2 regions of the Colwellia sp. MB3u-8 genome follow, and region 2 is predicted to be linked to the other one. Evidence: predicted binding sites of a transcription regulator. Region 2 holds the regulator's gene; the other holds the start of a gene.
What was found. The regulator MetJ, encoded in region 2, represses methionine synthesis genes. The targets are predictions, from matches to a motif close to TAGACGTCTAGACGTCTA.
Positions count from the first base shown of each region.

Region 1: a site for MetJ is predicted at 5,952-5,969, ahead of msrA (peptide-methionine (S)-S-oxide reductase MsrA). Genes of this name have one in related genera too.

Region 1 covers NZ_JACGVA010000058.1:295,624-303,938, forward strand. Annotated here, with positions in the region: gene apaG (Co2+/Mg2+ efflux protein ApaG) at 1-115, shown strand, start outside; gene H4J54_RS06060 (symmetrical bis(5'-nucleosyl)-tetraphosphatase) at 125-943, shown strand; gene H4J54_RS06065 (methyl-accepting chemotaxis protein) at 1,109-3,127, shown strand; gene folA (type 3 dihydrofolate reductase) at 3,273-3,761, opposite strand; gene H4J54_RS06075 (DUF3820 family protein) at 4,163-4,384, opposite strand; gene H4J54_RS06080 (DUF3083 family protein) at 4,551-5,675, shown strand; gene msrA (peptide-methionine (S)-S-oxide reductase MsrA) at 6,031-6,573, shown strand; gene H4J54_RS06090 (tetratricopeptide repeat protein) at 6,739-7,584, opposite strand; gene H4J54_RS06095 (acyl-CoA dehydrogenase family protein) at 8,000-8,315, opposite strand, start outside.
Region 2 covers NZ_JACGVA010000073.1:55,654-63,968, forward strand. Annotated here, with positions in the region: gene metL (bifunctional aspartate kinase/homoserine dehydrogenase II) at 1-1,429, opposite strand, end outside; gene metB (cystathionine gamma-synthase) at 1,512-2,669, opposite strand; gene metJ (met regulon transcriptional regulator MetJ) at 2,903-3,235, shown strand; gene H4J54_RS17160 (VOC family protein) at 3,679-4,092, opposite strand; gene ccoG (cytochrome c oxidase accessory protein CcoG) at 4,245-5,624, opposite strand; gene H4J54_RS17170 (sigma-54-dependent Fis family transcriptional regulator) at 5,817-7,241, opposite strand; gene H4J54_RS17175 (malic enzyme-like NAD(P)-binding protein) at 7,549-8,315, opposite strand, start outside.

The DNA of each region.
Region 1 (8,315 bases), on a different contig from region 2:
AAAATCTCCCTTGGGTAATATGCAAGGGCACTACCAAATGCAAAGAAAATCAGCCAAGTTAGTGCAAGTTGAAATCCCACTGTTTCGCTTAGCAAAGCCCAATATCTTAAACTAGAGAGCACTAATGGCTGTTTATTTCGTCGGTGACATTCAAGGCTGCTACAGCGAACTAAAGGCTTTATTAACTCAAGTGGGCTTTTCTAATGTTAGCGACCAACTTTATGTTGCCGGTGATTTAGTCGCCCGCGGGCCTAATTCTCTTGAAACCTTGCGCTTTATTAAATCGCTTGGGCAAAGTGCTAAAGTGGTTTTAGGTAATCATGACTTACACTTACTTGCCGTTTATCACGGTATTAAAAAAGTCAAAAAGCAAGATCATCTAGCGCTATTATTATCAGCTCCAGACGTAGCAGAACTAATGCACTGGTTAATTCAACAGCCACTTATTCAAAAACTGCCTGATGAAGAAACTTATATGAGCCATGCGGGGCTTTCCCCGCAGTGGACACCTCAACAAGCACTTAAACAAGCCAAAATAGCACAACAGCATTTAACCTCTTCAGCAAGCCATACCTGGTTAAGCAGCATGTATGGCGAACAACCTATCAGTTGGCTAAAGGCAGACGATGAACTTGCTCGCTTTAGATTTACCATCAATTCGCTAACCCGTATGCGCTATTGCTTCGCTGACGGTAGTTTAGATTTTAGCTGTAAAGAAAGTCCCAGCAGCGCCCCAAAAGCATTATCACCTTGGTTTGATTTTGGTCATATTAATGATAATACCCAATGGATATTTGGCCATTGGGCTGCTTTGATGGGTTATTGCCCAGCCAGTAATATATATGCACTTGATACTGGCTGTGTTTGGGGACAACACCTGACGATACTGAGATGGCACGATAAAAAAATATTTATTGAACAAGCACATATTAAAAAAAAATAATGCATAGCATTGGTTTAAAATGTAATTTAGCTTGTTATACTAGCAAAAGATATGTGTACATTCCTTTGTAGTCTAATAATAATGAATGATCACCTAGATAAATACTAACGCTTATTATTTATTGTGTGATCTAAGTATGATTTAATTTATATATTGGTGGGATCTATGAACTTAACCGTAGCAACAAAAATAATTGGTGGCTTCACCATTATTTCACTTTTACTCATTTTAACCAGCGTAATATCATGGAATAGTTTAAATACTATTGGCGATGCGACAAAGCAGCAAAATGAACTAGCGATACCGACGTTAAAATCAAGTAACAAGTTAGCGAACGATCTAGCCCGTATTGGCAACCTAACGCTGCGTGCATATTACCAAACAGCACTAGCACCATTGGCAGAAAATTTTAACGCTTTTGATACTGAAAAAAGTGAATTTAGAGCTCAGCTCAACCGTTTGAAAGATATTGTTCAAGACGAAGCTAGTTTAATCAAAAATTTACGTGAAGTAGATCCAGTTTACAACAGCTTAGAGAAAGAAATCGACACTGTACTTCGCAATAGAAAATTTGCCATAGAGCAACACCTGACCTTGCTAGATAAAATATATCTTATCGAAGAAAAAGCCGACGACATGGCGACTATTTTATTAGATCTTGGCGACCATAAACTTGCTACAACAAAATTACAACGTGCGGTTAGTTTAGCCGAACGCTTAGAAACTTTACTCAATAGCATGGTGAGTTCATCACTGAATTATCATGACATTAAAGATCAACAATCTGCATCACTGGTTGCCAGTCAAATCGAAAACACATTTAATGATATTGAGAAATCAATCTATGATGTAGTGAATGAATTAAAGCAAAAAAATGTAACTAATATTGCTGATGAGTTAACCGATAGCTTTTCAGCATTGCAAGGTTACCTCATTGGCAGTGGGAGAATTTTCACCCATAAAAATAATCAACTAAACGCAGTTGCCACGGCAAAGACGAGTTTACAACTTGCAGAAAATGGTATTGATAGTGCTAATGCCATATTGGCCACACAAGTAAATTTAGCTAATAAAACAGCTATTGCCACTGGCGATTTAGTGAAAACGTCAGTATCTGACGGCACACTTAATACCCTTATTATCACCTTAATTTCTATTGTGCTGGCTATAGTGATCGCGTGGGTAACCTTAACGAGCATTATTCGCCCATTAAGACGAGTAAATGAAATGCTCAATATTGTTGCTTCTGGTGACTTATCTCACAAACTAGATGAAAGTGGCAATGATGAGTTCGCCCAGCTTTCCGCTAACTGCAACTTATTAATCGATAGTTTACGCAACTTAATTCAAAGTATTGTTAGTCGTTCAACCCAGCTAGCAACAGCGGCTGAGCAAACATCGACAGTAACCGCCCAAAGTACTAAAGCTATTGAAGAGCAACGCACGCAAGTAGAACAAGCGGCGTCTGCTACCACTGAAATGAGCAGTACGGCACAAAGTGTGTTATCAAGTGCGAATGATGCCTTAGTTGAAATCAAACATGCTGATGACGAAGCTGAGCGGGTTAAAGTTATTTCTGGTCATAACCGCCAAACTATTGAGCTGTTAGCTAATGAAGTAGAGTCTGCTTCACAAGTCATTAATAAATTACAACAAGATAGCGCATCAATTGGTGGCATTCTTGATGTGATCAGAGGTATTGCAGAGCAAACCAACTTATTAGCACTAAACGCAGCAATAGAAGCTGCTCGTGCCGGTGAGCAAGGTCGAGGCTTTGCTGTGGTCGCTGATGAAGTGAGAACCTTGGCGAGCAGAACTCAAGTGTCTACCCAAGAAATTCAAAATATGATTGAAGTACTACAAACCGGTTCAGAAAAAGCCGTGTTAGTGATGAATACAGGTAAAAAGCAAGCAACGAACTGTGTTGAACAAAGTATTCAAGCCGAACAAGCACTTGATACTATTACACACGCGGTTCATGAAGCCTTTGACCGTAGCTCGCAAATAGCCACAGCAGCTGAGGAACAAAGTGTTGTTGCTCATGAAATAAGCGAAAACCTAGAGTCAATTGTCACTATTGCTGAACAAACAACAGCTGGCTCAAAGCAAACGGCAGAGGCCAGCAGTGAAGTTGCCCGCTTAGCTGAAGAATTACAACAATCAGTACGAGAATTTAAGCTTTAGTTTTTTACTTAGTCTCAAAGCTTAAATAACAAAAAAGAGCGCTTAGGCGCTCTTTTTTGTGTCTAAAGATATTTATATCAAATGGCTATAATTTATTGGCCGCTGAGTAATAGTTAATCCCTTAGCTATTATGCCCAGCTTATCTTTAAACTTTTTCATACACCGAGAAATCTAACTGATATGGATTTTTTTCATCACTGGGGCGAATATCACTAGCAATTTTTTGCCAAACAGTTAAATCATATTCAGGAAAGTAAGTATCGCCATCAATATCCGCATTAATATGAGTAATATAAAGTCGTTGCGCCGCCGCTAAGCAATGTTGGTAAATAGCGCCACCACCAATCACCATCACTTCTGCGCTATCAACAACCAAAGCTAAAGCGGCATCAACAGAATTAACCACCTCGACACCCTCGGCTTGAAAGTTATCGTCACGGGAAATAACAATATTTTTCCGCCCCGGCAAAGCCCGACCAATAGATTGGTAAGTTTTTCGCCCCATAATAATGGGCTTACCTAAAGTCGTTTTTTTAAAATAGGCCAAATCGGCCGGCAGGTGCCAAGGCATGTCATTGTTTTTACCGATTACACGGTTATTGGCATGCGCCACTATCATTGAAAGTATGGTCATAGTTTTTTTTACTTTATCGGACAGCTAAATTTTAAAAGATTATACGTTATTACTGACAACAAAAAAGCGGCAATTGTCGTGCTACAAAGCAGGGTTAGAAAAACTGATAAAAAAAAGTAGCACAACTCAGGATAAAACTTGTGGAAAGAACTTGTGGAAAAAATTCTGAAGATATTCAACTACGCCCTAGTATAAATGTAAGTTACCCGATAACACCTCTTACACTCTCAAGGCTTTATATCAAGCTTAGATGCAAATAATAAGTGCATAACTTGCCACTAAAAATAATACGGCACTGTGTAAAAAATGTGTTTATATACCCTTCTTAAAATCATAAATCAGATTAAAAATTAATGTAAATAAGGCTACACTGCATTAATAACAAGACACTACAAATAACCCTACCCCCTTAATAAAGGTTTTAACATAGCTTCTAAACCATTAAGCTTAACTTCGTAAATGAGTGCCAACTGTTGACCTAACTTTCCTTCTGGAAATCCCTTACGGTGAAACCAAACTAAATAAGGCTCAGGCAGTTGCAGCAACTTTCTGCCGCTATACTTTCCAAATGGCATGATCTGATTTACCGCCGCAATTAAATCTGCATTATTATTTATCGACATAAGTTACCCATGCTCAATTGAGCCTCTACATTTTATTAGTTATTAGTTATTGCTCATGCGTTGATGCTTTGACATAAAAATGTCACAGCGAGTGTTTATAGTCTTGCTTATATTTACACTTAATTGGTATCAAGATGATGCCTAAATTTTTATTTGGGGAATTATTATGTCAATGGTTAGGAAACGCAATGCTGCAGTAAAAGCTTATATACCGACTAATGCCCGTGACAATCAGTATATTTTGGCCGAATTCACCTTAACAGAGCAACTACTTTCGCAATTACCGACACAGGTTAATCATAGCGGTAGTATAAATTATTATGCTTGTTATCAAACCTTGGCAAACTTACTGTTTACCTTAAGTAACGACTATGGCATTAAAAACAGCATATTGGTTGCCAACGACAAGTTGGTCCGTGTCCGTTACAGCCAAGAAATGCACCAATGGCAAACAAAACAACAAATCATCTTTTATTACGATCCAAATCAGCATGTACTGCAAAATTCATTTTTTGATGCCAATATCAAAGCAAAAAAAATTACCTTAGTATTTTTAGCATCTGGACCTGATATCAGGGCCGAAGCGGCCAATTTCCATCAAAGGGTAAAAGTACTATTAGAACATTTTTCCCAGCAAGTAGACTTACCCATCACCGGTATCCGCATGCGCGACCACCAACATCTTACTTACGACATTTTGGCTAAAAATAAAGGCTACAAAACTAGCCAAGCTCATAAATTTAGACCAATAAAACAAAGGTATGCGAGTCAAGATGTTACATTAGCAGAAAATATGTCATCAATCACTTACGCCATAGTCGACTTAACCCTTGATCATAGAATTTCAGAGCTAGTTGACATAGATCCCGCCGCAACCGATCCCTATAACCCACTTTATACTTATTTAACCGACACTTTTTCATTGGTAGCAAAACATTTTAACTTAAATAATGGTGCACTTATCGCTAATGGTTTAGTGCCTATTGTTAGACATAGTTTGCATGATTTAGTCTCGAAAGTTGGAGAATTGCAAATGTTAGGCTACAACCCAAAACAAAGCCCCTGTGGTATTGTCAGTAGATGGCAAGCGCATGAATTGGTTGATAACGTGCAACTGATCTTTGTTGCTAATTGCCATAATGGCGAAGAACAAAACTATGCAAAATTTGTCAATCAAATAGAACAAGCCATGCATTTATTTGCCACAGAGCTCAAAATGCCAACCGAAAAAGAGCAATTAACCTTACGCTTTCATCAACACATTGCCTATAACTTATCGCATGATAACTGATAGTTATAACACCTAGAGCTAACTACAAGCCTAGCTCTAGGTCATTTATTTACTGATCACCAGACTGATCGCATAACATGAGATCATGGTGATAGTTAACGACATAGATAGTTAACTTGAGTTGAATGAACTCATGCTAACGTCCCCATAGCTGTCTGCCTGCCTAAAAACCATATCAACACTACTACTGACTCGGCTAATACCGACAATAACGTAAAAAATAAAAAATATAGACATCTAAACGTCTAAGTGTTATCTTTTGAAAAATAAAGAGCATAGACGTCTAAACGTCTTTATTTTGTGCTGGAAATCCACTTTCAGTCACCCTAAGCAAAATTGAACAAGGAAATGAGCCGTGAGCATAGAAACCATTACTTTAGGCGCCGGCTGTTTTTGGTGCGTTGAAAATATTTTTAGCCGAATTAAAGGTGTGCTATCGGTAACCAGCGGTTATGCAGATGGCGATATTATCAAGCCAAGCTATGAGCAGGTTTGTAGCGGTATCACTAATCACGCAGAGGTAGTACAAATAACGTTTAACCCATCGCAGTTAGCTATTGAGCAGCTATTAACGGTTTTTTTTGCTATTCACGACGCGACAACGCTGAACCGTCAAGGTGATGATATCGGTAGTCAATATCGCTCAACGATTTTATGTCACACCCCTGCACAGCAAGTGGTAGCTAAAACAAAAATTGCTCAATTGCATGCACAGCAATACGTTGAGCAAACGATAGTCACTGTCGTTAAAGCCGCCACTCATTTTTACAGTGCGGAAGACTATCATCAAGATTATGTCACCAACAACCCAGAAAATAAGTATTGTCAGCTAGTTGTAGCAAAAAAAATTCAAACGTTTTTAAGTGAGTTTTCATACTTGTTAAAAAATGAAACTTAATCGCTATAGCGATATAACATCAAGTAATTTAACTCGCCTTGTCTGACAAATAATAAAAATTTGCTCATAAAAAACGCATAACAATTTACTTGCTATGCGTTGAGTAAAACCCAGTATAAGTTAGGCTAACTTAGTTTTAAATCCGTGCTAGATTAAGCTAACAACTTAATACATCAAGGTATAAAGCTTACGTCTATATTTACTCGCCAATGCGTCACCCTCAGGTAACGATTTAAGCACATCAAGCAATAAGTCTTTACTAGCGATGTCGGCACCATCTTTTTGCACTAACAAAAACAGCATCGTCAGTGCATCGTCATGGCGATTAACTTGGCTATATTGCGCCGCCAATTTTTGTTGTAATTGGACATTATCAGCATCACTGGCTAACTGTTGCTCAAGTGCTTGAATTTCAGGAGAGTCTGCAGCTTGCGTAGCTAATTCTAATTTTGCCATTAATGATTGATAAGCACTGTCTTGATCGATCATTTTAATACTTTTGAGTAGTGCCTCTGCTTCAGTAATCTTACCGGTTTGAATATAAACATCTGATAGCACTAACTTAATATCAGCACGTTCATTGTCAAGCTGATAGGCTTGAGTGATAATAGGAAATGCTTCCGACACTTTATTTTCTGCTAATAGTGTTTTCGCCTCTGCTAATAAAACATCTTGCTGTTTCGGTAAATATTTATCCAAAAATTCATTAATTGTTGCATCTGTTTGTGGTCCAGTTAGCCCATCAATTGGCTGACCATCTTGTACTAAAATTACCGTTGGTAGGCTTTGAATACCAAACTGCTGAGCAATTTGCCCCTGGCTTTCGCAATCGACTGTGCTAAATAAGAGCGTGTCGCTACAATTAGCTAATGCCATCGCCAACTTGTCGCGCAATGCAACACTTTCTGGAATTTGCTGAGCCCAAAAGCTGACCAATACCAGTTTAGTTTTTGATTCTTCAATAATAACTTGTTGAAAGTTTTCTAAGTTGATCGCAAGAGAATTTGTCATCAATGCCGTTCCAATAATAAAGATATATGTCTTTAAATTGGGGCAAAGCACCAAAGATACAAGCAACTGGGCTAAATATTTATAGCGACTCAACAAAGAGCAAGTCAAAAACAGACAGTTGAGGATTACAGCGTGATCGCAAAACTTTTAGCTTAGAACATGCGTTACAGGGTCAAAATGTTAGACACTAAATTTTAAAGCACTAACCTTTAGAACCCTAAGACTTAAACTGCTAAGCCTTAATGCTCTTATATGAGATTATTTATACTGCTGCATCCGCTATAATACAAACCGTTAAATAGCATCAGCTTTGCTTTGCACATCCTGATCTAGTCTGTTTATTCACCTAAAAACAAAGATAAAAAAACGGACATCAGCAAAGCTCATCTCCGTTTTAAATTACCGAGGTAAACACTTAGGTTTTTTGCAATAATTCTCGAGCAATGATCACTTTTTGAATTTCACTGGTGCCTTCATAGATTGATGTTACACGCACATCGCGCGCCATACGCTCCAATGGATATTCTCTAATATAACCGGCACCACCCATAAGCTGTAAGGCGTCATAACAAGCTTTATTAGCCTTTTCAGCGGCAAACAACTTAGCCATTGAAGCTGCCATACCAAATGGCTGACCTTGATCTTTAGTATAAGCGGCTTGCATCAGGAGCAATCGTGCCGCTTCCATCTCAGTATAACGTTCTGCTAACGTCCATTGTAGGCCTTGAAAG
Region 2 (8,315 bases):
CAAGGGCAATATTTTTCGCGTCTTTAGTCATATCCGCATGAACATTATTGAGTATTTCACTCGAGCATGGCTCAGGTAAAACCGCAATATAACTGTGTTCATTAAAGGCATGTAAAAAATGTAAGCTTTGTTGATGCTTAAGCGCTCTTTTAAATCTAGCCCGCATATCGCCTTGTTTCGCCACACTATGGCCAACAATGGCAATAATCGCTACCGGCCTAAAGGTCACTTCAGTGTCATGACTTGCTAACCATTGGCTGAGCGCTTTTTGTTGGGCCTGCGTTACGACTAGGTAACCTTCGTCAATATTGTAACAAATAGGTGAAAATTCACTGACCGCTAATTCGCCCGATTTAGCTAAAAAGCTGCTTGATTTCGCTAATATTAAATCGTTTAAACTGGTGACTGAAAGTTCTTGTTTCGCTATTTGGCCAAACTTGCCTATTTCAGTGCCGCTAACCTCAGGTGCAAAACTACTGGCAACATGTAAATGGGTATTATGGTTGGTTAATGGCTGTAAGGTTTTGGCATGTAATACTGGGTTACCCAAACGGCCCAGTTCATTGGCAACCGCATTAGGTAAACGGTGTAATTTTCTCGCTAAGGGTACAAGCCTTGGGTCAGCACTATAAATACCATCAACGTCAGTCCAAAGCGTTACATTGCCCGCGCCTGACAGTGCCGCCATTATAGTTGCTGAGTAATCACTACCATTGCGCCCTAACGTGCAGGCTTGTTGCTGTTTATTGCGCGCAATATAACCGGTAACGATCATCAGTTGGTCTTGTTTTTGCAGCGGTAAAAAGTTTTCCTGGCTCACGGTATAATCAATGGCACAATTTTTTTCATCTTTTAGTAAAAGAAAGTCTCTGGCATCCAACATATAACTTGGACACACACTTTCACTCAATACCGCAGATAACAAGCGCGCGGACCAAACCTCACCAAAGGCCAATAAGTCATTTTGATAACTCAATGGATCACTAAGGGGATCAGTCAGTAAATTTTCTGTTATTTGTGCAACATCCTGCTTCAGTAAATTTTTGAGTCTGGCGGCACTACTGGCATTTAACAGTTCATCAATTAACTGAGCTTGCGTCACATTAAGTGCAGTAATAGTTACCAGCAAATTCTCACGCAAGGTGTTTACCTCATGACTCGTGCTCACTTGCTCAGTGTTAAGCGAAGTTATGTCCTGAAGCTCTATTGCGAGTTGATAAAGATTAAATAATGCATCCGTGGTATTGCCATTGGCAGATACCACAATAATGTCATTGAGTTGGCAATGCTGACGAATAATATCCACCACACGTTCAACGCAAGCACTGGTGGCTAAACTACTACCACCAAATTTATGGACATTACAGGCAACTTTTGCCAAGTGATTTTTTGGAGAGCTAAGCGTTACCGCTGTATTTGAATCGATCATTTTACTACCACAGGTATGACAACCTTGTCATACCGCCTTTAAATTATTTATATATAACGCTTAATGACTATAGATAACCGCTTTAAGCTTGGCTGGCATCGAGCGCCTGAGATAGGTCGGCCAGTATATCGTCAATATCTTCAATACCAACAGAAAGTCGCACTAATGACTGGGTAATACCGGCGGTAAGTTGTGCTTCAATTTCCATCCCCGCATGGGTCATGGTTGACGGATGACAGATCAAACTTTCAACACCTCCAAGTGATTGCGCTAGGGTGAAAAGTTCAAGTTTATCAAACAGTATTTTAACCGCTTCAACGCCACCTTTAAGCTCAAAACTCATCATAGCTCCAAAATCATACTGCTGTTTTTTAGCTAATTCATGTTGCGGATGGCTGGCTAAACCCGGAAAATAAACCTGTTGAATAGCCGAATGCTGTTGCAAAAATTTTGCCACGGCATTGGCATTAATTTGATGCTGCTTCATCCGTATTGGCAAAGTTTTTAAGCCACGCAAAGCTAAAAAACTATCAAAAGCTGAACCCGTAATACCAATGCAGTTTGCCCACCAAGCTAGTTTTTCACCTAAAGCTTGTTCTTTGGTGACTAGCACACCGCCCACCACGTCGCTGTGACCATTAATATATTTGGTGGTGGAGTGAAAAACAATATCGGCACCCAATAACAAGGGTTGCTGCAATACTGGCGACATAAAGGTGTTATCAACCGCCACTAATGCGCCAACTTGATGGGCTTGTTTGGTAATGGCAGCAATATCAACTAAGCGTAACAATGGATTACTCGGTGATTCAACTAACACTAATTTAGGTTTTGTTGCTAAGGCTTGCGCCAAGGCTTGTTGATCATTTTGATCAACCACCACGAGCGTAAACTGACCCCGCTTGGCAAGATGGGTAAATAATCGAAAACTTCCGCCATAGCAATCATGCGGAATAACAACCGTGTCTTGTGTATCAAGTAATTGGCAAATAAGATGTACCGCTGACATGCCGGTATTTGTCACAATGCCAACGGCACCCTGCTCTAAATCTGTAATAGCTTGGGCAAACGTAGCGCGAGTTGGATTACCGGTGCGTGAATAGTCAAACTGACGCTTGTCGTTAAAACCTTTCAGTGCATAGGTGCTTGAAAGGTGAAGAGCTGGAATAACAGCGCCATGGTGTTGGTCGCTATTAATACCTGCTCGAACAGCGGTAGTGGCAATTTTTTTCTCGCTCATGTGTACTCCGGTAAAAATATTTTCTGTATAGATGTTTGGACGTCTATCAATCTAAATGGTTTAAGTTCGCGGGTCAAGTACTTTAGACTTCTAAACTTCTACACATTCGTTATTGACTCACGCCCCACAACCAGTAAAATCAAGTAGTAAGAATAAATTTATCACAAACTGGCCTACCAGACAGGTTTAACAAGGATAAGTTTATCTCAATTAATTAGCATAGAGGAATATTCATGGCAGAGTGGAATGGCGAGTATATTAACCCATACGCCGAACACGGGAAGAAAAGTGAACAAGTCAAAAAGATCACCGTGTCTATCCCTTTACGTGTGTTAAAAGTGCTCACTGATGAACGTACACGTCGCCAAGTGAATAACTTGCGTCATGCCACCAACAGTGAGCTGTTATGTGAAGCGTTTTTACACGCCTTTACTGGCCAACCATTACCTGATGATAGTGACTTGGCTAAAGACAACACACAAAAATTACCCGCGAGTGTTCGTCGGGCTTTGGAAGCAAAAGGTATAACTGACTTTAGTGAACACGAAGCGGAATTAGAAGATTAAAACCAGTAGTACAACAAGTAAATAAACAAGGCGCTGATTAGCGCCTTTTTTATTACTAAAAAATACGGGTGATTAGCAAGAGTTGCTTTGAAATATAAAACGGAACAACCCCCCTGCAGTATGCCGCTAAATACCAAAAGAATTTATTTCTGTGCATCAGCGCTATTTGAATATACTTCAAACTGGAACGATATTTATTTAGTTTGCATTTTTAGTTTACATTAGAATGACTTTTTAAAGTCAGCATCGTTCAAATAAAAAAAATTATGCCCGTCACCCATATGGCCAGCATCCAGCTTTACATAATTTTGATTTACTTAGCCTTAATGTTTCATAGTGTCCACAAATTAAAAAGCTTAATAACTGAAACTTGACTATGATCGAATTTAACTAAGCAGCTACATTAACTCATGACTGACGGTTGATAGCTGATAGCTATAAATCTACAAAGTCGCATCATTCAACTGCAATAAATCCCACTTAGTACCATATAAATCTTTAAACACCACAACCGTGCCATATTCTTCCACGCGCGGCTCTTCGTTAAACTCAACACCTTGGCTTTTCATCTGTTGATAGTCGCGCCAAAAGTCATTGGTTTGCAGAAATAAAAATACTCGTCCGCCCGCTTGATTGCCCACTGATTGGCTTTGCTCGTCGTTACTGGCTTTAGCAAGCAGTATGTGGGTGCCATTTGAATTCGGTGGTGATATTTGCACCCAACGTTTTCCGCCGCCTAAGTCAGTATCTTCAATAAGCTGAAAGTTTAATTTTTTGCTATAGAATGCAATCGCATCATCGTAGTCTTCAACCACGAGGGCAATATTTGATATGCTTTGTTTGATCGTTTTGGTCATGCTTTGTTCTCTATTCATTTTCACTACTCATCGTCCAAGTCATGATATTTTAACGTATTTTTCTTCCGTAATGAACTTTTCATGATTTAATTAAAAAAGACCTCACCTAGAGGTTTTTTTCACAATCACTAGTCATTAGCTAACGAAATTAATTAATTTGAAAAGAATTTAGTTTCTTTAACAAGCTTAATATCCGGCATATTATCAACGGCAACAGTCAGTGTCACTGGCGTGATTTTTTGGCTGATGTTTTCCGGTGTCATCGTTAAATGTACAGGCACACTGGCGATTTCACCCGCTTTTATCATCACCTTGCCGTCAACACTTAAACTCACCACTTTTTCCAACACTGTGATCTCAAATTGGCGATCAACTTTTGATTTATTAGTAATTTTCAATAAGTAACTATTCGTCACCTTATCTTGAAAGTCGAGCTGAAATAATGTGCCTCGATCCCGCAAAATAGAAAATTCAATCGGCACCCGCACTTGAATAGTAAAGATCATAAATGCCATGGCTAATACCGACATAACAGCATAGCCAATAATTTTCGGCCGTAGCAATTTAACCTTTTTACCTGCTAGTGCATTTTCACTGGTATAACTAATTAAGCCTTTAGCATAATTAAACTTGCTCATGGTTTGATCACAGGCATCAATGCAAGCACCGCAATTAATACATTCGTATTGCAAGCCATTACGAATATCGATACCCACTGGGCACACTTCCACACAAAGGTTACAGTCTACACAATCACCCAAACCTAGGTCTTTTGGCTGCTGGTTACGTTTACGAGCACCGCGGCTTTCACCACGCAATTTATCATAAGCAACCACTAGGGTATTTTTATCAAACATGGCTGATTGAAAGCGTGAATAAGGGCACATGTAAATACACATTTTTTCACGTAACCAGCCGGCATTACCGTAGGTACAAACAGTAAAAAACAGCACCCAGAAAGTAGTTAGCCCATCCCACTGCCATTGTAATAAATCAAGATACAGTGCGCGGGCCGGTAAAAAGTAACTGATAAATGTTGTTGCGGTAAAAAATGCGATTAACCCCCAAATAAAGTGCTTGGCAGATTTTCTTGCTAAGGTATCTAATGACAATGGCTGTTCATCACGTTTAATACGTTGATTGCGCGTACCCTCCAACCATTCTTCCACCCAAATAAAACTGAAGGTCCATACGGTTTGAGGACAGGTATAACCACACCAAATTCGACCAAGCCAAGTGGTTAAAAAGAAAAGTAAGTAGCAACTAACCAGCAATAATCCCGCTAAAATGATAAAGTCCTGCGGAAAAAATGTTTGTGAAAAGATATGAAACTGTTGCTTACCTATATCCAGTAAAACAGCCTGATTACCTTGAAAATTAAGCCAAGGCATCAACATAAATAATAAAACAAAGGCTAAGCCAGTGAATTGTCGAATACGTTGATAACGACCTTTTTGTTTACGGACATAGACTGAGGATTCAGATTTGTAGGGCTTAATGATCAAATCTTCTGCTTTAAAATCAAACTTCATGGTTTACTACTAAAACTAACGTTAAGATAGTTGCTAATAGCAAAATATGAACCAAGTTATAAAATTAAATTAACTCATTGTTTAATATATTATTTATAGTTACCAACTTTATGCAGATCCCACCATAAAGCACGACATATCGCGATTTGGCGATATATCGTGCCTGGCATATTATTTTTATAGTGAAAATTATTAGTTAGGACGTACAATTTTCAATTTACTCATGCGAGAGCGTAATGTACTTTCAGGTAAGCCTAATTGCTTAGCGGCACCTATTTCACCACCAATGCGCCATTTACAGGCTTTTAACACACTTAATATATAGCGGGCTTCCACTTGTGCTAAGGTTTCTATAACAGGAGGGGTAAGTGATTTTGACGAGGTTTTAAAGTTAAAATTTAGAATAGTCGATTTAGTTAAAATCATCTCGCGCTCAAGTACGTTTTGCAATTCACGAATATTACCAGGCCATTGATATTGCATTAATTGAGTTAAGCTACGGTTACTAATAGCACTGATGTTTTTACCTAGCGTTTTATTCAGTGTACTGATAATCACCTGTGATAAAAGTGGTATATCTTCTTGGCGATCACGCAGCGGTGGAACAGTTACCGGAAAAACATTAAGCCGATAAAACAAATCAATTCTAAATGTACCTTGGGTAATCATCGCCGATAAATCACGGTTAGTAGCCGCGATAACCCTTATATTGACCTTAACAGTTTCACTGCCGCCGACCCGTTCAAACTCTTGCTCTTGTAATACCCGTAGTAACTTGCCTTGTGCTGCCATAGATAATTCACCAATTTCATCAAGAAATAACGTACCTCCAGTCGCTAATTCAAAACGGCCTTTGCGTCGTTCAGTCGCGCCAGTAAATGCGCCTTTTTCATGCCCGAATAGTTCAGATTCAAGCAAGCTGGGGGCGAATGCAGCACAATTAACTTTTACCATAGTAGAGTTTTTACGTTGACTTAAGGCATGAATATTACGAGCAACCAACTCTTTACCTGTGCCATTCTCTCCCAATATAAGTACAGTACTATCAGTTTGTGCAACTAGCTCTACTTGCGACAGCATTTTTGTGATTATTGGGCTTCTACCCACCAAGCCAGCAGACGACCACTCTTGCGCTAACTCATTCTGCAAATAAGTATTTTCAGCCTGAAGTTGCTCAGTAAGCGATTGTACATTTTCCAAAGCACTGCGCAGTGCCAACTCAATTTGTTGTTGCTGACTAACATCACGAAATACCGCAACAGCACCAATAATATGGTTATTTTTATAAACCGCTCGTGTTGTGTACTCAACAGGGAAGTTACTGCCATCTTTGCGCCAAAACACCTCACCACTAACTTGTCGAGAAATACCGTCAAGCGCGGTATTGAATATTTTACATTCACAAGCGGGATAAGGCTCACCATTGCTATAACTATGATGATGAAACTGATGAATATTTTGTCCCAATAGTTCAGCGTAAGACCAGCCGGTCATGGCTTCTGCTGCAGGGTTAATAAAAATAGCTCGCCCTTGTGTATCTAAACCGTAAATACCTTCACCTACGGCGTTTAGTAATAGTTCAGAATCGGCGAGATAGGCTTTAATTTCTTTATCCATTGAACTTCCTAAAGTGATTGACTAGGTACGAATAAACACTGTTATTTACGCTAAATATCGAGGCTTATCGTAAGCCACGATATACCGTGGTTATATTGGCAGCAGTAATAGTAGCAATTTTTTAACAAGGGTAGCAAATCGTGCCCATTACATTCACTGTTATCAATTTATTAGCAATGTTTGATGTCGCCAATGCCTAAGTTAGAAGTTAAATTTCAGAGTGCCCAAAAGAAAGGGAAGCAATAAGCTTCCCTTCTATTTCATTCTTAATCTAAAACTAAAACTACATTGCTTACAAACGTAACCGTTAGCCCTGGTAATTCTCAGGCATTGCGAGTGCCGCTACACCTGAGTCTACTGCCGCTTGAGCAACCGCAATGGCTACAGCTGAACGTAAACGCGAGTCCATAGGCTTAGGGATAATATAATCTTTGCCAAAGGTTAAGTTGTCACTGCCACTAGCGGCTAATACTTCAGCTGGTACTGGTTCTTTCGCTAAGGTGCGAATGGCATGTACGGCGGCAATTTTCATTTCATCATTAATAGTACGTGCACGCACGTCTAATGCACCACGGAAAATAAAGGGGAAACAAAGCACGTTATTTACTTGGTTGGGATAATCTGAACGGCCAGTAGCAATAATTAAATCATCGCGTGTTGCCAAAGCCAGTTCAGGTTTAATTTCTGGATCTGGATTTGAACACGCAAAAATCACTGGCTTAGCGGCCATAAGCTTTACGTGTGAAGCTAATAGTAAGTTCGGTCCAGATACACCAATGAATACGTCAGCACCATCGATAGCGTCTTCTAGCGTGCGCTTATCCGTATTGTTAGCAAATAATTTTTTATATTCATTTAAATCGTCACGGCGGGTGTGAATAACCCCTTTAGTGTCGAGCATATAAATTTTTTCACGTTGTGCGCCACATTTAATCAACAGTTCCATACAGGCAATAGCTGCAGCACCAGCCCCCATACAAACAATGTTAGCGTGTCGAAGTTCTTTACCTTGAATTTCTAGCGCATTTATCATTCCCGCTGCCGTTACAATAGCAGTACCATGTTGATCGTCAT